3 regions of the Streptomyces sp. NPDC093089 genome follow, and region 1 is predicted to be linked to each of the others. Evidence: riboswitches for the same ligand, from Rfam matches in the RefSeq annotation. Region 1 holds a riboswitch; each other region holds the start of a gene.
The links. Region 1 has a riboswitch for thiamine pyrophosphate ahead of ACIQFX_RS28385 (thiamine ABC transporter substrate binding subunit). Riboswitches for the same ligand answer to the same signal wherever they lie in the genome.

Region 1 (7,200 bases):
CGCCGTCAGCGAGGAGCGCCCGCGCGTCGACCTCTTCGGCGCGCTGCTCTGCGCGGCCGGCCTCGGCACCTTCGTGTACGGCGTGCTCCGCTCGGGCGAGTGGGGCTGGCTCCAGCCCAAGCCCGACGCGCCCGCCTGGCTCGGAGTGTCCCTGGTCGTCTGGCTGATGCTGGCGGGCCTCTTCCTGCTGTGGCTCTTCCTGCGCTGGGAGGCGCGGCTCGTCGCACGCCGGCGAGAACCGCTCATCTACCCGGACATGCTGCGCAACCGGCAGCTCACCGGTGGCCTCACCATGTTCTTCTTCCAGTACCTCGTCCAGATGGGCGTCTTCTTCGTCGTCCCGCTCTACCTGTCGGTCGCGCTGGGCCTGTCGGCGCTCAGCACCGGCGTCCGGATCCTCCCGCTGTCCGTGACCCTGCTCGCCGCCGCCCTCCTCATCCCCCGGCTGTTCCCCGACGCGTCCCCCCGCCGTGTGGTGCGGATCGGGGTGCTCGCGCTGCTCGCCGGCGCCGTCGTGCTGATGGCCGCCCTCGACGCGGACGCCGACGCCGCCGTCGTCACGATCCCCCTGCTGCTCGTCGGCTTCGGGATGGGCGCCCTGGCCTCCCAGCTCGGCGCCATCACCGTGTCCGCCGTGCCGGACGAGCAGAGCGCCGAGGTCGGCGGCATCCAGAACTCCGTCACCAACCTCGGCGCCTCCATCGGCACCGCCCTCGCCGGCTCCCTCATGATCACCGCGCTCACCTCCTCGTTCCTCACCAGCGTCGAACAGAACCCGGCCGTCCCCACCGAGGTGAAGGAGCAGGCCGTCGTCCAGCTCCAGAGCGGCATCCCCTTCCTCTCGGACGCCCAGCTCACCGACGCCCTCGACGAGGCCGGCGCCACCCAGGCGGTCACCGACGCCGCCCTCGACGCCAACGCCGAGGCCCGCCTCGACGGCGTCCGCGCCGCCCTCGCCATCCTCGCCGCCGCCTCCGTCCTCGCCCTCTTCTTCACCTCCCGCATCCCCCGCACCCCACCCGGCCGCCCCACCCCGTGACCACCCCCACCCGCCACGCGCCGGGACACCCGCGCCCGTCTGCGACACTGGTAGCACCATGCCCAAGCCCGGAGAACTCACTTTTGTCGCCCCCCGCGGAGCCAAGAAGCCGCCGCGGCACCTGGCCGACCTCACGCCTGCCGAGCGGAAGGAGGCTGTCGCCGCGATCGGTGAGAAGCCGTTTCGCGCGAAGCAGCTGTCCACGCACTACTTCGCGCGGTACGCGCACGACCCGCAGGAGTGGACGGACATTCCGGCCGCTTCGCGGGAGAAGCTGGCGGGGGAGCTGCTGCCCGACCTGATGTCGGTGGTGCGGCACATCTCGTGCGACGACGACACCACCCGCAAGACGCTGTGGCGGCTGCACGACGGGACGCTCGTCGAGTCGGTGCTGATGCGGTACCCGGACCGGGTGACCATGTGCATCTCGTCGCAGGCCGGCTGCGGGATGAACTGCCCGTTCTGCGCGACGGGGCAGGCGGGGCTCGACCGGAACCTGTCGACGGCCGAGATCGTGCACCAGATCGTGGACGGGATGCGGGCCCTGCGGGACGGAGAGGTGCCCGGGGGACCGGCGCGGCTGTCCAACATCGTCTTCATGGGCATGGGGGAGCCGCTCGCGAACTACAAGCGGGTGGTGGGGTCGATCCGGCGGCTGACGGACCCCGAGCCGGACGGGCTGGGGCTGTCGCAGCGCGGGATCACGGTCTCGACCGTGGGTCTCGTGCCCGCGATGCTGCGGTTCGCCGACGAGGGCTTCAAGTGCCGGCTCGCGGTCTCGCTGCACGCGCCGGACGACGAGCTGCGCGACACCCTGGTGCCCGTGAACACGCGCTGGAAGGTCCGCGAGGTCCTCGACGCGGCCTGGGAGTACGCGGAGAAGTCCGGGCGCCGGATCTCCATCGAGTACGCGCTCATCCGGGACATCAACGACCAGGCCTGGCGCGGTGACCTGCTCGGCAAGCTCCTCAAGGGCAAGCGGGTGCACGTCAACCTGATCCCGCTGAACCCCACGCCGGGTTCGAAGTGGACGGCCTCGCGTCCCGAGGACGAGAAGGCGTTCGTGGAGGCCATCGCGCGCCACGGCGTGCCGGTGACCGTGCGGGACACCCGGGGCCAGGAGATCGACGGTGCCTGTGGACAGCTGGCGGCGGCCGAGCGCTGACCTTGTAGTCTGAGCTCGAACACATCTTCATATTCCGACAGGGGAGCGCCACAGCGCTGAGAGTGCGGTCACCGTAGGACCGCAGACCCTCTGAACCTCGCCCAGGTCATTCTGGGTAGGGAGTTCGGTCGTAACTCGAGCTGTTGCGCCCCGCCCACCTCCGGGTGGGCGGGGCCGCGTCTCTTCCTGGTCACACCCAGGAGGAAATCCAGTGAGCATCAAGAAGGCAGCCGCCGCCGCGCTCGTCGCGGCGCTCGGCGTCACCAGCCTGGCCGCCTGCGGCACCGAGGACGTCAGGGACGCGGCCGGCAAGACCGGAGCGCCCGCGCCGAAGACCGTCACGCTGGTCAGCCACGACTCGTTCAACGCCTCCAAGGAGGTGCTGGCCGAGTTCACGAAGCAGACCGGCTTCACGGTCAAGGTCCTCAAGAGCGGCGACGCCGGCGAGGCCGTCAACAAGGAGATCCTCACCAAGGGCTCCCCGCAGGGCGACGTCTTCTTCGGCGTCGACAACACCCTGCTGTCCCGCGCCCTCGACAACGGGATCTTCGTCCCGTACGAGGCGAAGGGGCTCGACCGGGTCCCGACCGCGTACCAGCTGGACAAGGAGCACCGGGTCACCCCGATCGACTCCGGTGACATCTGCGTCAACTACGACAAGAAGTACTTCGCCGACAAGAAGCTGGCGCCGCCGGTGACCTTCGCCGACCTGGCGAGGCCGGCGTACAAGGACCTGCTCGTCGTCGAGAACCCCGAGCGGTCCTCCCCGGGCCTCGGCTTCCTCCTCGGCACGGCCGCCGCGTACGGCGACGAGGGCTGGCAGGACTACTGGAAGCAGCTCAAGGCCAACGGGGTGAAGACCGTCGACAGCTGGGAGCTCGCCTACAACCAGGAGTTCTCCGGCTCGGCCGGCGGCAAGCAGGCCAAGGGCGACCGGCCGCTGGTCGTGTCGTACGCCTCCAGCCCGCCCGTCGAGGTGCTGTACGGCGAGCCGCAGCCGAAGGTGGCGCCCACCGGCGTCTCCACCGGCACCTGCTTCCGGCAGACGGAGTTCGCGGGACTGCTGAACGGGGCGAAGAACCCCGAGGGCGGCAAGGCGCTGATCGACTTCCTGATCTCCAAGAAGTTCCAGGAGGACATGCCGCTCCAGATGTTCGTGAACCCGGTGGCGAAGGACGCGGCGCTGCCCGAGCTGTTCACGAAGCACGGCGTGGTCGTCGAGAAGCCCGAGACCATGGCGCCCGAGAAGATCGCCGAGAAGCGTGACGCGTGGATCCAGCAGTGGTCGTCGCTCGTCGTGAAGTGAGGCGCGACGCCAAGGGGAGCGCGGCGCGGCTGGGGCTCATGGCCCTGCCGCTCGCGTTCTTCGGCGTCCTCTTCGCCTGGCCCGTCGCCTCCATCGTGGAGCGCGGGCTCCGCCCCGACGGCACCTGGGACCTCGGACGGATCGGCGAGACGCTGAGCCGGCCCGACATCCTCGACGTCCTCGGCTTCACCGCGTGGCAGGCCCTCGCCTCGACGGCGCTGACGCTGCTCGTGGCCCTGCCGGGGGCGTACGTCTTCGCCCGCTTCGACTTCCCCGGCAAGAACGTGCTGCGGGCCGTCGTCACGGTGCCGTTCGTGCTGCCCACCGTGCTGGTCGGCACCGCCTTCCTGGCGGTCGTCGGACGCGGCGGGCTCACGGACGAGCTGTGGGGGCTGCGGCTCGACACCAGCGTGTGGGCGATCCTCCTCGCCCACGTCTTCTTCAACTACGCCGTCGTCGTCCGGACCGTCGGCGGCCTCTGGTCCCAGCTCGACCCGCGCCAGGAGGAGGCCGCCCGGGTCCTCGGCGCCTCGCGCTGGACCGCCTGGCGGACGGTGACGCTGCCCGCGCTGGTACCGGCGGTGTCGGCGGCCGCGCTGATGGTGTTCCTCTTCACCTTCACCTCGTTCGGCGTCGTGCAGATCCTCGGCGGGGACGCGTACTCCACCCTGGAAGCCGAGATCTACCGGCAGACTGCCCGCCTGCTCGACCTCCGGACGGCCGCCGTGCTCACGCTCGTGCAGTTCGCCGCGGTCGGCGCGATCCTCGCCGTGCACGCCCGGACGGTACGGCGACGGGAGACCGCGCTGCGGCTCGTACCGCCGGAGCGGACCGCGCGCCGGCCGCGCGGCGCCGGCCAGTGGACGCTGCTCGCGGGCGTGCTGCTCTCCGTGGCGCTGCTGATCCTGCTGCCGCTCGGCGTCCTGGTCGAGCGCTCCTTCGCCGGGTCCGGCGGGTACGGGCTCGGGTACTACCGGGCGCTGGGCTCGCTCGACGAGAGCGGCACGTTCCTGGTGCCGCCGCTGGAGGCCGTCGGGAACTCGCTGCGGTACGCGGTGGCCGCCACCGCCATCGCGGTGCTGATCGGCGGACTCGCGGCGGCGGCCCTCACACGCCGTGCCGGACGGCTCGTGCGCGGCTTCGACGCCCTGCTGATGCTGCCGCTCGGGGTCTCCGCGGTCACCGTCGGCTTCGGCTTCCTCATCACCCTCGACGAGCCGCCGCTCGACCTGCGGGCCAGCTGGATCCTCGTCCCCCTCGCGCAGGCGCTGGTCGGCGTCCCCTTCGTCGTACGGACCATGCTGCCGGTGCTGCGGGCCGTGGACGAGCGGCTGCGGGAGGCGGCGGCCGTGCTCGGCGCGTCGCCGTGGCGGGCCTGGCGGGAGGTGGACCTGCCGCTCGTGCGGCGGGCGCTGCTCATCGCCGCCGGGTTCGCGTTCGCCGTCTCGCTGGGCGAGTTCGGCGCGACCGTCTTCATCGCCCGGCCCGACAGCCCCACGCTGCCCGTGGCGGTGGCCCGGCTGCTCGGCCGGCCGGGCGAACTCAACTACGGCCAGGCCATGGCCCTGTCGACGATTCTGATGGTGGTGTGCGCGGCGTCCCTGCTGCTGCTCGAACGGCTGCGCACCGACCGGACCTCCGGGGAGTTCTGATGCTTTCGATCGAGGGCGCGACCGTACGGTTCGGGGAGCGGGCCGTGCTCGACGCCGTGGACCTGGAGGTCGCCGAGCACGAGATCGTGTGCGTCCTCGGCCCCAGCGGCAGCGGCAAGTCCACACTGCTGCGGGCCGTCGCCGGGCTGCAGGAGCTCGACGGCGGCCGGGTGCTGCTCGGCGGCGCCGACCAGGCCGGGGTGCCGGTGCACCGGCGGGGCGTCGGCCTGATGTTCCAGGACCACCAGCTGTTCCCGCAGCGGGACGTCGGCGGCAACGTCGCCTTCGGGCCGCGGATGCGGGGGGCCGCGAAGGCGGAGCAGGCCGAGCGGGTGCGCGAACTGCTCGACCTCGTCGGACTGCCCGGCGCCGAGCGGCGGTCCGTCGCCGCGCTCTCCGGCGGCGAGCAGCAGCGGGTGGCGCTCGCGCGGGCGCTCGCGCCGCGGCCCCGGCTGCTCATGCTGGACGAGCCCCTCGGCCAGCTCGACCGCGGTCTGCGCGAACGGCTCGTCGTCGAACTGCGGCAGCTCTTCGGGCGGCTCGGCACGACGGTCCTCGCCGTCACCCACGACCAGGGCGAGGCCTTCGCCCTCGCCGACCGGGTCGTCGTCATGCGCGACGGGCGGATCGCGCAGTCCGGCACGCCCGTCGACGTGTGGTCCCGCCCCGCCTCGGAGTTCGTCGCCCGTTTCCTCGGCTTCGACAACGTGGTGGGCGCGAGGGTGAACGGCGCGGTCGCGGACACGCCCTGGGGGCGGATCGCCGTCCCGGACGGCTCGCCGCAGGGGGTGCGGCGGGTGCTGGTGCGGCCGGGGGGCGTGCGGCTCGTGGGCGTGGGCGGGGACGTGAGCGGTGACGTGGGCGTGGGCGCGGGCTGGACGGTGGAGTCCCGGACGTTTCGTGGCGACCGGGTCGCCGTGCGGCTTCGTCCGGTGGACGGGCCGGTGCTGGAGGCGGAGCTGCCGTTGCGGGAGGCGCCGGAGGAGGGCGGGCGGGTCGGGGTGGAGTTCCGGGTGGAGGACGTCGTGGTGTTGGCCGATGCCGTTGATGTCTCCGGTGCCTCTGGTACGTCCGTGGGGGCCGATGCCTCTGGTACCTCCGGTGCCATCGATTCCTTCGATGCCTCGGGTGCCTCCGGCGTTCGCTAGCGGCGTGCGCGGGGCCTGCGGGGCGCGGGCCCCGCAGGTGCGGGTTCGGGCATCGGGGGCGGAGGCGCCGCCGAGGGCGCCGTCCCGTGTGCCCACCCTCCCCCCGGACTCCGTCCGGGGGGACCCCCACGCCCCAGCGGGACGATTGCCCACACGGGGGTGGGTGGGCCGGGTGGGCGCGCTGATCCACGCAGGGGTGGGTGGGCGGGGGCGGGACTTTGGCCGCGCGGGGCCCACGGGGGTGGGTCAGGTTTTTGCTAGGCGGTTCAGTGCTGCCGGGGCTTCGTCGACGGAGTCGACGAGGGCGATGCGGGTGGACATGGGGCGGTCGGTGGCGAGGGCTTGGAGGAGGGGCCAGGCGGGGAGGCGGTGGGTCCAGTGGGCGCGGTCGACGAGGACCATGGGGGTGGGGGTGCCGAGGGACTCGTAGTAGTTGGGGGTGGCGTTGGCGAAGATCTCCTGGACGGTGCCGGCGGCGCCGGGGAGGAAGACGACGCCGGCGGTGGAGCGGGCGAGGAGGCCGTCCTCGCGGAGGGCGTTGGCGAAGTACTTGGCGATGTGGGCGGCGAAGGGGTTCGGCGGCTCGTGGCCGTAGAACCAGGTGGGGATGGCGACCGAGGCGCCGCCGTGCGGGAGGCGGGCCCGTACGCGGAAGGCGGCGCGGGCCCACTCCGTGACCGAGGGGGTGAAGGACGGGACCTCGGCGAGCAGCGCGAGGGCCTCGGGCAGGGCGGGGTCGGGGAGCGGGGCCAGGTAGGCGCCGAGGTTGGCGGCCTCCATCGCGCCCGGTCCGCCGCCGGTGGCGACGGTGAGGCCGGCGCGGGCGAGGGACCTGCCGAGCCGGGCGGCGCCCGCGTACTCCTCGGTGCCCCGGCCCGTCGCGTGGCCGC
Region 2 (7,200 bases), on a different contig from region 1:
TGGTGCGTCACACAGGAGGAACCTCATTCCTATGATGGGCGCACGACATCGTGGACCACCCCGACCAGGCCGGGACGCGATGTGCAGGGCATCGCGACGGTGGTGGAGGGGTCGATGACTCAGGGGGCCGGGCAGGATCCCGTGGTGCGCACGGCGACATTGCGTGACTTCCGCGTACCGCCGTACGCCCGGGTGCCCGTACAGGGCCATGCCGCCGAACCGCCGTCCGAGGACCCGCTGCCGGCACCCGCGCCGGCCGAGGTCCCGGTCGGCGGCCATCCCGCTCCCGTCGAGCACCGGCTGCCCGACCCGTCCGGACCCGTGCCGCCCGTCGCACCCGCGCCGGTCGAGGTCGTGCCGATCGTGGCCGTGCCGATCGCTCCCGCGCCTCCGGCGGCCGCCCCCACCGCGCCCATGCCCGCCGCCCCGACGCTCCAGCTGGGCCGCCGCCTCGCCCCCGCGTACCCCGAGGCGACCGGCTCCTCCATCGTCTCCGTCGCCACCGGCCACCCCGGCAACGCCTTCCCCGAGGGCGAGCTGCCCGAGGGGTACACGCCGACCGAGCGCGACCTCCCGGTCATCCAGCGCGGCGACACCCTCCAGGTGCCGATCACGCCCGAGGCGGCGACCGAACCCACCGCCGCCGGCGGCGAGGGCCCCGGGCCCCTCTTCGTCGTGGGCGACGTCCACGGCTACCTCGACGAGCTGGTCGCCGCCCTGCGCGCGCAGGGCCTCATCGACGAGAACGGCAGCTGGTCCGCGGGCAACGCCCGCCTCTGGTTCCTCGGCGACTTCACCGACCGCGGACCCGACGGCATCGGCGTCATCGACCTCGTCATGCGGCTCTCCGCGGAGGCCGCCGCCGCCGGCGGCTACTGCAAGGCCCTCATGGGCAACCACGAGCTGCTCCTCATCGGGGCCAAGCGCTTCGGCGACACCCCCGTCAACTCCGGCGCGGGCACGGCCACCTTCCAGGCCGCCTGGCTGCTCAACGGCGGCCAGAAGCACGACATGGACCGCCTCCAGGACGTCCACCTCCAGTGGATGTCCCGCCTCGACGCCGTGGTGCGGGAGGACGACCACCTCCTCCTGCACTCCGACACCACCGCGTACCTCGAATACGGCGAGACCATCGAGGACGTCAACGAAACGGTCCACGAGATCCTCACCCGGAACGACGCCGACGAGGTCTGGGACCTGTTCCGGAAGTTCACCAAGCGCTTCGCCTTCCGCGACGAGGGCGGCCCCCAGGCCGTGCAGGAGCTCCTCGGCACCTACGGCGGCCGCCGGATCGTGCACGGCCACAGCCCCATCCCGTACCTCCTCGGCCAGGTCGGCACGGAGGAGGGCGAGGGAAGCGGAGGCCCGATCGTCGACGGACCGCACGTGTACGCCGACGGCCTCGCCATCGCCATGGACGGCGGAGTGACCATGGCCGGAAAGCTACTGGTCGTCCAACTCCCCCTGAACGGCTGACGCATAACCCTGCGCATCCGGAGAAGTCGAATTCCGGAAACACCCTGTCAGGTCGTGGCGTCACCGCAATACCATCGGGTCCATCCGTAGCAGGCTCTCCTCCGTTTCCGCCCAGCCGAGCGTTTCCACGGCTGATCCCGGGCCTACGGAGCATCGGGGGATGCACATGAACGTGGCTCCGCACCTGCTGACCGAGGATCGCGCCGAGTACGAGCGGGTCCTCGACGACGCACTGAACACCGCCCACGCACGTCCGGATCTCGTCGGGGTCGGCAGCCGGCTCACGGTCGCGCAGCTGCGCTCCATGACGCTGAACGCGACGGCGCTGGTCACCACCGCGGCGGCGAGCGAGTACGACCACTTCGTCAAGGTCCGCGAACAGAACCGCGCGGCCGTCGGCACCCGCGCGCCCTCGCCCCACGACCTCGACCCTCCCGGTCCCGGCGCGGGCGTAGCCGCGATCGTCACCGTCATGGTGCCGGTCCTCGCGGGCGCGGCCGCCGTCATCTTCCTGCTGGTCGGCGCGGTGCTGCACGCCATCGCCCCCACCGTCGCGTTCGGCGCCACGCTCCTGACCGCCGGTCTCGTCTTCGGCTCCGTCGCCGCGGGCGGGCTGCTCTGTGCGGCCGCCGGACTCCTCCTGACGGCCCTGCGCAACAGTCCGACCGAGGTGGGACCGGTCTCGGCCGCACCGGACGACGAACTGAGCCGCGCCCGCGAGGCCTGGCGTCACGCCCTCCTCGAACGCGGCATCCTGCCCTTCCTCCGCGACGCCCTCGCCGCCACCGCCCCACCCGACCCAGCCGCCCCACCCGACCCAGCCGGTCCGGCCGACCCAGCCGGTCCGGCCGGTCCCTGGGACGACGGGGTCTGACACGACGGGACCACCCGACCCCCGGGCGGCGGGGCCTGACACGACGGGACCGGCCCGCGACTCCCCCGGAAGTCGCGGGCCGGTCTCCGGGCCCGTGCGTCAGTCGGCCAGCGGCAGGTAGACGCGGTTGCCGCTCGCCGCGAACTCCGCGGACTTCTCCGCCATGCCCGCCTCGATCTCCTGCTGCGTGCCGCCGTGCTCACGCCGGATGTCCTGGGAGATCTTCATCGAGCAGAACTTCGGACCGCACATCGAGCAGAAGTGCGCGGTCTTCGCGGGCTCCGCCGGCAGCGTCTCGTCATGGAACTCGCGCGCGGTGTCAGGGTCGAGAGCCAGGTTGAACTGGTCCTCCCAGCGGAACTCGAACCGCGCGTCCGAGAGCGCGTCGTCCCACTCCTGCGCGCCCGGGTGCCCCTTGGCGAGGTCCGCCGCGTGGGCCGAGATCTTGTACGTGATGACGCCCGTCTTCACGTCGTCCTTGTTGGGCAGGCCCAGGTGCTCCTTGGGCGTGACGTAGCAGAGCATCGCCGTGCCCCACCAGGCGATCATGGCCGCGCCGATGCCCGAGGTGATGTGGTCGTACGCGGGCGCGACGTCCGTGGTGAGCGGGCCGAGCGTGTAGAACGGCGCCTCCTCGCAGATCTCCTGCTGGAGGTCGATGTTCTCCTTGATCTTGTGCATCGGGACGTGCCCGGGGCCCTCGATCATCGTCTGCACGTTGTGCCGCTTGGCGATCGTGTTCAGCTCGCCGAGCGTGCGCAGCTCGGCGAACTGCGCCTCGTCGTTGGCGTCCGCGATCGAGCCGGGGCGCAGGCCGTCGCCGAGCGAGTAGGTGACGTCGTACGCCGCCAGGATCTCGCAGAGCTCCTCGAAGTTCGTGTAGAGGAAGTTCTCCTTGTGGTGCGCGAGACACCAGGCGGCCATGATCGAGCCGCCGCGCGAGACGATGCCGGTCTTGCGGCGCGCGGTGAGGGGCACGTACGGCAGGAGCACGCCGGCGTGCACCGTCATGTAGTCGACGCCCTGCTCGGCCTGCTCGATGACCGTGTCCTTGTAGATCTCCCAGGTCAGGTCCTCGGCCCTGCCGTCGACCTTCTCCAGGGCCTGGTAGAGCGGCACGGTGCCGATCGGGACGGGGGAGTTGCGCAGCACCCACTCGCGGGTGGTGTGGATGTTGCGGCCGGTCGACAGGTCCATGACCGTGTCGGCGCCCCACTTGGTCGCCCAGGTCATCTTCTCCACCTCCTCCTCGATGGACGAGGTGACGGCGGAGTTGCCGATGTTGGCGTTGACCTTCACCAGGAACTTCTTGCCGATGATCATCGGCTCGATCTCCGGGTGGTTCACGTTCGCCGGGAGCACGGCCCGGCCCGCGGCGATCTCCTCCCGCACGACCTCGGGGGAGACGTTCTCGCGGATCGCGACGTACTCCATCTCCGGGGTGATCTCCCCCCGGCGGGCGTACGCCAGCTGCGTCACCGCCTGGCCGTCGCGGCCCCGGCGCGGCAGGCGCGGCCGGCCCGGGAAGACGGCGTCGAGGTTCTTCAGCCCGCCGCCGCGCGGCGAGGTGTGCTTGATGCCGTCGTCCTCGGGACGGGCCGGGCGGCCCGCGTACTCCTCGGTGTCACCGCGCGAGATGATCCAGTTCTCGCGCAGCGGCGCGAGGCCGCGACGGACGTCGGTGTCGATGGTGGGGTCGGTGTACGGGCCGGACGTGTCGTACAGCGTCACGTCCTTGCCGTTGGTGAGGTGCACCTGACGGACCGGCACCCGGAGGTCGGGGCGCGAACCCTGGAGGTACCCCTTGTGCCAGCCCGGCGTGCGCTCCTGTCCTTCGGACAGGTTCTGCTCGGAGGCAGGCGTGCGTGCGTCCTGAATGGTCATGAGACCTGATCTCCCTACGCCGGCATTACCCGGTAACAGGTTCGGCGGTCGGCGCAGCCTCTTCCCGTACGTGAGTACGGTGATCAGCGCCCTCTCAGCCCGGTGCTCCGAGCTCCCGCGTGTGCAAAGGTGCCACCACGCTAGCGTCACCCTGGCGTGCTGAACAGTGGGCCCCCGTCGTTCTTGCGATGATCGGCCGGTGACTTCCCCCCATCAGACCCCCGAGTCGCACGACCCCGCGCACAATCCCGGCCACGACCCCGCGCACGATCCCGGCCACGGCCCGGGGCACGACCCCGGCCCTCCCCACGAGCACGGCCACGGTCCGGCCCACGGGCACGGACGCTCCCACGGACACGGCTCCGGGCACTCCCACGGGCACAGCCACGGCCACGGCCCCGCAGCCCCCGTCTCGCGGCATCTGCGCAAGGTCATCGCCGCCGTCCTGATCCCCTTCGCCACCGCCGTCGTCGTCGGGCTCGTGGTGCTGTGGCCCGGCGGGACTCCGGCGCACGAGCGCACCGGCGTCGGTTTCGACCGGCAGACCGAGCAGGGTGAGGTCGTCTCCGTCGAGCAGGTCGACTGCAAGAGCGTGAACGCCGCCCAGGTCCCGCCGACCGGGGACACCTCCACCCCGGAGGGCCGCGAGGCGGTCGCCGCGCAGCAGGGGGAGTGCGAGAAGGCGACGATCGAGGTCACCAGCGGCCCGGAGAAGGGGCGCACGTTCACCGAGATCGTGCAGCCCGACGCCCCGCGTCAACTGCACGAGGGACAGGGCGTGGTGGTGGCCTACGCCCCCGACGCCCCGCGCGACCTGCAGTACTCGGTGACGGACGTGAACCGGAAGGTGCCGCTGGCGGTGCTCGCCGGCATCTTCGCGCTCGCGGTCGTGATCGTCGGCCGGATGAAGGGCGTGATGGCGCTCGTCGCGCTCGCCATGAGTTTCCTGGTCCTGACGTTCTTCATCCTGCCGGCGATCCTGCAGGGATCGAATCCGCTGGTCGTGGCGGTGGTCGGGTCGAGCGCGATCATGCTGATCGCGCTCTACACGTGCCACGGCCTGTCGGCCCGCACCTCGGTCGCGGTGCTCGGCACGCTGATCTCACTGCTGCTGATCGGTCTGCTCGGATCGGTCTTCATCGACTGGGCCTCGCTGAGCGGCAACACCGACGACAGCACCGGTCTGATCCACGGCCTGTACCCGGAGATCGACATGTCCGGCCTGCTGCTCGCCGGGGTCATCATCGGTTCGCTCGGCGTGCTCGACGACGTGACGGTGACCCAGACCTCGTCGGTCTGGGAGCTGCACCAGGCCGATCCGGGCATGGGGCCGCGCGCGCTGTACCGGGCCGGCATCCGGATCGGCCGCGACCACATCGCCTCGGTCGTGAACACCCTGGTGCTGGCCTACGCGGGTGCCGCCCTCCCGCTGCTGCTGCTCTTCTCCATCGCGCAGAGCAGCATGGGGACGGTGGCCAACAGCGAGCTGGTCGCCGAGGAGATCGTCCGGACACTGGTCGGGTCGATCGGTCTGGTCGCCGCCGTTCCGGTCACCACGGCCCTGGCGGCTCTCGTGGTCTCGGCCGACCGCACGGACGCCGACGGCCTTCCGGTCACCGGTGGCCGGAAGGCCACGGCGGTACGGGGCGGACGACGCCGTCGCGCCAAGTGAGGCAGGACCCGCCGGGGCCTGTCCGAGCCTGATCGGCAGGCCCCTCTAGGCGGGTCCGGCGTTCTCCTCGGCCAGGATGCGGCCGAGCGCGGCCTCCAGGTTGTCCTCGAAGTCGCCGAGGGTGCATTCCTGGCCGAGCGGCACGAGCTTGTCGGTGCGGTCGAGGAACGCGACCAGCGGCGGTGCGCTGGCCCGGAACAGGGCGCGGTCGCCGCCGACCTGGAGTCGGATGGAGACGTCCGACAGCCCCTCGGGCTCGGTGGGCGCGATGTGCACGTCGCCGTCACCGCTCGGCCGGTTGATCCCGTCGAGCAGCAGTTCCCTGCCGAACGCCCACGTCACGGGCGCGTCTCCGGGGAGGTGGAAGGTCATTCGCACCGCGTAGGGATCCCTGGCCTCGTATCGCAGCTCGACCGGGATCTTGAAGGAGAGCTCCTCGGAGACGAGGAAGCTCATCAGGACCTCGGCCTGAACCGACTCTCGCATCATGTACCCCGCAGTAGATGAAGCAGTTGTGTAAACACAGCTGCTGAAAGCTGTGACCGAAACGGCCAGGAATGATCCCCCATGGCCCTCTTGACGCAATCGTGCTGTAAGCGATAGCAGATCACAAGGAGTGATTTTTCAGATACTGATAGAGAAAGCGAGCGAGCCGAGGAGCCTTCCGATCTCCGTACGTAGCCGCTCGACTGCTGGGAGCAACCGTTCTTCCTGGTGGAGGGGGAGGGAAATGGCCATCGCGCCCGCCGCGGAGCCCGCCGTAATGGGGATGGCGGCACAGACCGTGCCGAGCGCATATTCCTGACGCTCCACCAGGGGTTCCATTCGCCCCAAACTGCCCAAACGCCCCAAAAGCAGACTCCGGTTACGCACCGTGTACGGAGTGATGGCTTCCACCGGGTGGCGGTCAAGGTGGTCTTGACGAGATTTCAGATCGAGTTGACTCAGCAGACACTGCCCGATCGCATGGGCGTGCGCGGTCTCGCGGAAGTCGGCCCATTCCTCCACGGCGGGGGCGGAAGGAGTGTCGGCGACGGCGACGAGCTCGATCTCGCCCTCGCGGTACAGGGCGAAGTAGATGGGCACACCGATCTCGTCCCGCCAGCGGGCAAGGGAGTCTTCGATCTTGATGCGACGATTCTGCACGTCTCCGCCACCGGCCAGTCGTACGGCGGCGTCGCCAAGGACGAACACACCCTTCTCGCGGCGTAGATAGCCTTCGTGCGTCAGGGTGCGGAGCAGGTGGTACGTGGTGGGCAGCGGGAGGCCCGTCTCACGGGCGAGCTGCTTGGCC
Region 3 (7,200 bases), on a different contig from region 1:
CCTGGGCCAGGTCGCGGGGGCGGCCGACGGCGAGGAGGGCGACCGGAACGCCGTCCCGCAGCCAGAGCACGGACCAGGCCTCGTCGGCCGGGTCGCCGCGCCACAGCAGTTCGTCGGCGCCCGTGTGGTGTCCCGCGTACTGGACGAAGCGGCCGAACTGCTCGGACCAGAAGTACGGCACGGGGTCGTACGGCCCGGAGTCGGCTCCGGTGATCGCGGCGGCGACCGTGCGGGGGCCCTGGAGCGCGTTGTCCCAGTGGTGGACGAGGAGCCGCTCGCCGTAGCGGGCGGAGGGGAAGGAGGCGCAGTCGCCGACGGCGTACACGTCGGGCAGGGAGGTGCGCAGCCGGTCGTCGGCGGTGACGGCGCCGCTCGGGTCGAGGGCGACGCCGGAGCCGGCGAGCCAGCCGGTGGCGGGGCGGGCGCCGATGCCGACGACGACGGCGTCGGCGGGCAGGGCGCGGCCGTCGGCGAGGACGACCCGGCCTGGTTCGACGGTGTCCACGCGCGCGTGGGTGAGGAGTTCGGCGCCGCTGCCCGCGTACCACTGGGCCATCGGGGCGGCGACCTCGGCGGGGAGGGCGCCGGTGAGGGGGAGGTCGGCGGCCTCGACGACGGTGACGGCGCAGCCGGCCTCGCGCGCGGCGGTGGCGAACTCGGCGCCGATCCACCCGGCGCCGACGACCACGACGGCGTGCCGCCGTTCCAGGACGGGGCCGAGGCGCACGGCGTCGTCGAGGGTGCGCAGCAGATGGACGCCGGGGACGCCCTCGGCGCCGGGCAGGGTGATCGGGTGCGCGCCGGTGGCGAGGACCAGGGTGTCGTATCCGACGGGTCCCGCCTCGGTGTCGATCTCGTGGTCGGCGGCGCGCAGGCCGGTGACGTCGAGGCCGAGGCGGAGTTCGATCCCGAGGTCCTCGAAGTCGATGTCGAAGGCGGAGTCCTCGGCCTTTCCGAGGAGGATGGCCTTGGACAGCGGGGGCCGGTCGTAGGGCTGGTGGGGTTCGGCCCCGATGAGGGTCACGGGGCCGGTGAAGCCCTGCTCCCGCAGGGCGACGGCGGTCTGGACGCCCGCCATCCCCGCACCCACGATCACCACGCGCTGCTGGGCCTGCTTCTGCTCGCTCACCCGACCACCTTACGTATCTGACGGATCATCAGGAAGGGTGGGGTCTGTGACGCCTCCACCGCGGAAGCTAGTGTGGCGGGCGTAAAGCACTCGCGGGAGCCCGGACGACCGGGCTGAGAGGGAGGCTGGACCGGCCTCCGACCGTACGAACCTGATCCGGGTCATGCCGGCGAAGGGAGGGGCTGGACGCCCATGCGTTCTTCCGATGTCCTCAGCGACGACGGCGCATCCGATTCCGGATCCGACGTCCTCGTGATCGGGGGCGGCATCATCGGCCTGGTCACGGCCTGGCGGGCCGCGCAGCGCGGACTGCGCACCGCCGTCGTCGACCCGGACCCGGGCGGCGGCGCCGCACGGGTCGCGGCCGGCATGCTCGCCGCCGTCACCGAACTCCACTACGGCGAGGAGACCCTGCTCGGTCTCAACCTCGCCTCCGCCGCGCGCTATCCCGCGTTCGTCGCCGAACTGGAGGAGTGCACCGGCCACGACGTCGGCCACCGCTCCTGCGGCACCCTCGCCGTCGCCCTCGACGCCGACGACCGGGCCCACCTGCGCGAACTGCACGCCCTCCAGACCCGCTGCGGGCTCAGCTCCGAGTGGCTCAGCGGGCGCGAGTGCCGCCGCCTCGAACCGATGCTCGCCCCCGGGGTGCGCGGCGGTCTGCGGGTGGACGGCGACCACCAGGTCGACCCCCGCCGGCTCGCCGCCGCGCTCCTCGTCGCCTGCGAGCGGGCCGGGGTGGTCTTCCACCGCGCCCTCGCCGAACGGCTGACGGTGGTACGGGACCGGGCCCGCGGCGCCGTGCTCGCCGGCGGCGGCGAACTGACCGCCGACCAGGTCGTCCTCGCCGCGGGCAGCCTGAGCGGGCGGCTCGCCGGCGTGCCGGACGAGGTGCTGCCGCCCGTGCGCCCGGTCAAGGGCCAGGTGCTGCGGCTGCGCGTGCCCGCCGCGTACGCCCCCTTCCTCTCCCGGACCGTCCGGGCCGTCGTCCGCGGCAGCCACGTCTACCTGGTGCCCCGCGAGAACGGCGAACTGGTCGTCGGCGCCACCAGCGAGGAGCTCGGCTGGGACACCACGGTCACGGCCGGCGGAGTGTACGAACTGCTGCGCGACGCCCACGAGCTCGTCCCCGGGATCACCGAACTGCCGCTCACCGAGACCCTGGCCGGCCTGCGCCCCGCCTCTCCGGACAACGCGCCGATGCTCGGCCCCACCACCCTGCCCGGCCTGCACCTGGCCACCGGCCACTACCGCAACGGGGTGCTGCTCACTCCCGTCACCGGCGACGTCATGGCCGAGGCACTCACCACCGGCGTCCTCCCCGACGAGGCGCGCCCCTTCACACCCCGCCGATTCTCCCCCGTACGTCTGGAGCAGTCCGTATGAGCCTGTCCCTGTCCGTATCCGTGAACGGAGAACCCCGCGAGCTCTCCGGCCCCGTCTCCCTGGACACCCTCGTGGCCACCCTGACCACGGCCCGCTCCGGGGTCGCCGCCGCCCTCAACGAGACGGTCGTGCCGCGCGGCGAATGGGCCGCGACCCTGCTCGGCGACGGCGACCGGATCGAAGTCATCACCGCGGTGCAGGGAGGCTGAACGCGATGTCCGACGACACCTTCCTGCTCGGCGGCACGGAGTTCTCCTCCCGCCTCATCATGGGCACCGGCGGCGCGCCCAGCCTCGACGTCCTGGAACGCTCCCTGGTCGCCAGCGGTACGGAGCTCACGACGGTCGCCATGCGGCGCCTCGACCCGACCGTCCAGGGCTCGGTCCTCTCCGTGCTCGAACGGCTCGGCATCCGGGTCCTGCCCAACACGGCGGGCTGCTTCACGGCCGGCGAGGCGGTCCTGACGGCCCGGCTCGCCCGGGAGGCGCTCGGCACCGACTGGATCAAGCTGGAGGTCGTCGCCGACGAGCGGACCCTCCTGCCGGACGCGGTCGAGCTCCTCGACGCGGCGGAGACCCTCGTCGACGACGGCTTCACCGTCCTGCCCTACACCAACGACGACCCCGTCCTCGCCCGGAAGCTGGAGGACGTGGGCTGCGCGGCGATCATGCCGCTCGGCTCCCCCATCGGCTCGGGCCTCGGCATCCGCAACCCGCACAACTTCCAGCTCATCGTCGAGCGCGCCGGCGTTCCCGTCATCCTCGACGCCGGGGCGGGCACCGCCTCGGACGCGGCCCTGGCCATGGAACTCGGGTGCGCGGCGGTCATGCTGGCCTCCGCCGTGACCCGCGCCCAGGAACCCGCCCTCATGGCCTCGGCCATGCGGCACGCCGTCGAGGCCGGCCGCCTCGCCCACCGCGCCGGCCGGATCCCGCGCCGCCACTTCGCCGAGGCCTCCTCCCCCGTGGAGGGCCGGGCCCACCTGGACCCGGAGCGTCCCGCGTTCTGAGCCCGGGCGGCCGGGGCGCTCGTCACAGCTGCGCTGCAGTACCCGCCCGTCCGGGCGGGCGGCGTGTCCACGGCTCGTAGACTCGACGCCGTGGACACGACCCTTCAGGACCCCCTCGTCGGGCGGCTGCTCGACGGCCGCTACCGCGTCGACGCGCGCATCGCCGTCGGCGGGATGGCCACGGTCTACCGGGCCGTGGACACCCGCCTCGACCGGGTGCTCGCGCTCAAGGTGATGCACCCGGCACTGGCGACCGACGCCGCGTTCGTGGAGCGCTTCATCCGCGAGGCGAAGTCGGTGGCCCGGCTCGCCCACCCGAACGTCGTGGGCGTCTTCGACCAGGGCGCCGAGGGCGCGTACGTGTACCTGGCGATGGAGTACGTCGCCGGCTGCACCCTGCGCGACGTCCTGCGGGAGCGCGGCGCGCTGGCGCCCAGGGCTGCGCTCGACATCCTGGAGCCGGTGCTCGCCGCGCTGGGTGCGGCGCACCGGGCGGGGTTCGTGCACCGGGACATGAAGCCGGAGAACGTCCTGATAGGGGACGACGGGCGGGTCAAGGTCGCGGACTTCGGTCTGGTGCGGGCGGTGGGTTCGGCGACCGCGACGACCGGCTCGGTGCTCGGCACGGTCTCGTACCTGGCGCCGGAGCAGATCGAGCACGGCACCGCCGACACCCGCGCCGACGTGTACGCCTGCGGTGTCGTCCTGTACGAGATGCTGACCGGCGCGAAGCCGCACGGCGGCGACACCCCGGCCCAGGTGCTCTACCAGCACCTCAACACCGACGTGCCGGCCCCGTCGGCCGCCGTCCCCGGGCTCGCCCTGGAGCTGGACGAGCTGGTCGCGACGGCCACCGCCCGCAACCCCGACGTCCGCCCGCACGACGCCGTGGCGCTGCTCGCGCTGCTCCGCGAGGCCCGCGCCGCGCTCGGCGACGACCAGCTCGACGCCGTACCCCCGCAGGCGCGGTCCGAGGACCGGGACACCGCCGACGACCGGACCAGCGTGATCGCCCGGCCCGTGGCGGCCCCGGCGGACGCCGCGCAGGTGCTGCACACCAACCGCATGCCGGCGCCGGAGGCGCCGCCCTCGTCCCGGCGGCGGCCCCCGCGCGGCCCGCTGCTCGCCGTCGTCGCCGTCCTGCTCGCGCTGGGCCTGGGCACCGGCGTCTGGTACATCAACTCCGGCCAGTTCACCCGCGTCCCCGCCGTCCTCGGGCAGACCGAGGCCGTCGCGACGCAGCGGATCACCGACGCCGGCCTGGAGGTCGGCTCGACGAAGCGCGCCTTCAGCGACGTGTACGCGCGCGGCACGGTCATGGCCGTCGACCCGGCGCCCGGCGAACGCCTCCGGGGCAACGGCACGGTCGTCCTGACGCTCTCCCGCGGCCCCGAGATCGTGAAGGTGCCCAACCTCAGGAACAAGCCGCTCGCGGAGGCCAAGCGCCTCCTGGAGCGGGAGGGCCTGGTGCCCGGGGTGATCACCACCGAGTTCAGCGACTCCGTGGCACAGGGTGCCGTGATCGGCTCCGACCCGGAGCCCGGCACCGAGCGCGCCCCGGACTCGGCCATCGCCCTGGTGGTCAGCAAGGGCACCCCGATCGACGTGCCCGGCGTCACCGGCGAGACGGTCGCCGACGCCACGGCCGCTCTCCAGGAGGCCGGACTCACCGTGAAGGTCGCCCCGGAGCGGGTCCACTCGCCCGAGGAGGCCGGCACCGTCGCCGCCCAGTCCCTCGCCGAGGGCAGCCGCGCCGCCGAGGGCGACACCATCACCCTCACCGTCTCCAAGGGCCCCCGGCTGGTCGAGGTCCCGGACGTCACGGGCGAGACGACCGCGGACGCGCGCGCGGCCCTGGAGGACGCGGGCTTCGAGGTGAAGGTCGACAAGTCCTTCCCCTACCTCGGCGACACGGTGTCCGGCCAGTCCGTCAAGGGCGGCGGGACGGCCCCCGAGGGCTCCACCGTCACGATCACGATCAAGGGACTGTAGAGACTGATGCGCAACCCCGTCGGCGGCCACGTCCCCGTGGCCGGTGGTCTCGCCACGACCGGCCTCGGCTACGCCCGTGAGCTCGGAGCCGAGACCGTCCAGGTCTTCGTCGCCAACCCGCGCGGCTGGGCCACCCCGGTCGGCAACCCGGCCCAGGACGAGCGCTTCCGGGCCGAGTGCGAGGCCGAGTCGATCTCGGCCTGGGTCCACGCCCCGTACCTGATCAACTTCGGTTCCCACACCGAGGCCACCGTCGAGAAGTCGGTCGAGTCGATGCGGCACTCGCTGCGGCGGGGCCGGGCGATCGGCGCGAAGGGCGTGGTCGTGCACACCGGCTCGGCCACCGGCGGCCGCCCGCGCGCGGTGGCGCTGGCCCAGGTCCGGGAGCGGGTGCTGCCGCTCCTCGACGAGCTGACGCACGAGGACGACCCGCACCTCCTCCTGGAGTCGACGGCCGGCCAGGGCTTCTCGCTCTGCTCGCGCGCGGAGGACTTCGGGCCGTACTTCGACGCCCTCGACCACCACCCCAAGCTCGGGATCTGCCTCGACACCTGCCACATCTTCGCCGCGGGCCACGACCTGACCGGCCCGCACGGCGCCGCGCGGACCCTCGACCAGCTGGTGGCGACGGTGGGCGAGGGACGGCTGAAACTGATCCACGCCAACGACTCCCAGGACGTCGTCGGCGCCCGCAAGGACCGCCACGCGAACATCGGCGTCGGCCACATCGGCGAGGACGGATTCCGCAACCTCCTCCGCCACCCGGCGACCGACGGCGTACCGCTGATCATCGAGACGCCCGGCGGCAAGGCCGGCCACCTCGCGGACGTGGAGCTGCTGAAGAAGCTCCGGGACTGATCCGCATTCCCGTTGAGGAATACCCCAGGGGGGTATACGGTTCTTGTGAAGGCAGGCACCGCTACCCGACCATGGGGGGCACCCGATGCAGCACGACGAGCACACCCACCACGAGCACGGCACCCACACGGACCACTCGGCTCACGGGAACGACGCGGCGCACACCGCCCACGAGGGGCACTCCGCCCACACGGGGCACGCGGGGCACCACGGAACCGGGCACGACAACCACACCGGCCACGCGGGCCACACAGGGCACGCCGACCACCAGGGTCACCACGGCCACCAGGATCACGCCATGGGCGAGGTCTCCTGGGCCATGGCCGCGAAGGCCACGCTGCACTGCCTCACCGGCTGCGCCATCGGCGAGGTCCTCGGCATGGTCATCGGCACCGCGCTCGGCTGGGGCAACGTGCAGACGATGATCCTCGCGATCATCCTGGCCTTCTTCTTCGGCTACGCGCTGACCCTGCGCGGCATCCTGGCCGCCGGCGTCGACTTCAAGACGGCCTTCAAGGTCGCCCTCGCCGCCGACACCCTCTCCATCACGGTCATGGAGGTCATCGACAACGGCGTCATCGCCCTCTGGCCCGGCGCCATGGACGCACACCTCTCCGCACCGAAGTTCTGGATCGTGCTCGCCATCGCGCTCGCCGCCGCCTTCGTGATCACCACGCCGATCAACAAGTGGATGATCGGCCGCGGCAAGGGCCACGCGGTGGTCCACCAGTACCACCACTGACCGGCCCGCGGGACGACCCGCACCGAGGGACCCCCGACGGTCCGGAGCCCCTACAGCTCCGGGCCGTCTCCCGGTTCCTCCTGG

Region 2: another riboswitch for thiamine pyrophosphate. It lies ahead of thiC (phosphomethylpyrimidine synthase ThiC); the one in region 1 lies ahead of ACIQFX_RS28385 (thiamine ABC transporter substrate binding subunit).
Region 3: another riboswitch for thiamine pyrophosphate. It lies ahead of thiO (glycine oxidase ThiO); the one in region 1 lies ahead of ACIQFX_RS28385 (thiamine ABC transporter substrate binding subunit).

The regions. Positions count from the first base shown of each region.
Region 1 is NZ_JBIVPA010000013.1:93,624-100,823, reverse strand. Features, by position in the region: gene ACIQFX_RS28395 (MFS transporter) at 1-1,039, shown strand, start outside; gene rlmN (23S rRNA (adenine(2503)-C(2))-methyltransferase RlmN) at 1,098-2,204, shown strand; TPP riboswitch at 2,234-2,344, shown strand; gene ACIQFX_RS28385 (thiamine ABC transporter substrate binding subunit) at 2,416-3,510, shown strand; gene ACIQFX_RS28380 (ABC transporter permease) at 3,549-5,162, shown strand; gene ACIQFX_RS28375 (ABC transporter ATP-binding protein) at 5,162-6,310, shown strand; gene ACIQFX_RS28370 (LOG family protein) at 6,557-7,200, opposite strand, start outside.
Region 2 is NZ_JBIVPA010000001.1:516,217-523,416, reverse strand. Features, by position in the region: gene ACIQFX_RS02495 (metallophosphoesterase) at 115-1,476, shown strand; gene ACIQFX_RS02490 (hypothetical protein) at 1,637-2,350, shown strand; gene thiC (phosphomethylpyrimidine synthase ThiC) at 2,450-4,234, opposite strand; TPP riboswitch at 4,228-4,363, opposite strand; gene ACIQFX_RS02480 (YibE/F family protein) at 4,401-5,906, shown strand; gene ACIQFX_RS02475 (SsgA family sporulation/cell division regulator) at 5,952-6,392, opposite strand; gene ACIQFX_RS02470 (IclR family transcriptional regulator) at 6,531-7,200, opposite strand, start outside.
Region 3 is NZ_JBIVPA010000005.1:173,395-180,594, reverse strand. Features, by position in the region: gene ACIQFX_RS13545 (NAD(P)/FAD-dependent oxidoreductase) at 1-1,078, opposite strand, end outside; TPP riboswitch at 1,212-1,324, shown strand; gene thiO (glycine oxidase ThiO) at 1,322-2,515, shown strand; gene thiS (sulfur carrier protein ThiS) at 2,512-2,724, shown strand; gene ACIQFX_RS13530 (thiazole synthase) at 2,730-3,524, shown strand; gene pknB (Stk1 family PASTA domain-containing Ser/Thr kinase) at 3,615-5,516, shown strand; gene ACIQFX_RS13520 (deoxyribonuclease IV) at 5,523-6,374, shown strand; gene ACIQFX_RS13515 (DUF4396 domain-containing protein) at 6,460-7,116, shown strand; gene ACIQFX_RS13510 (sulfite oxidase-like oxidoreductase) at 7,167-7,200, opposite strand, start outside.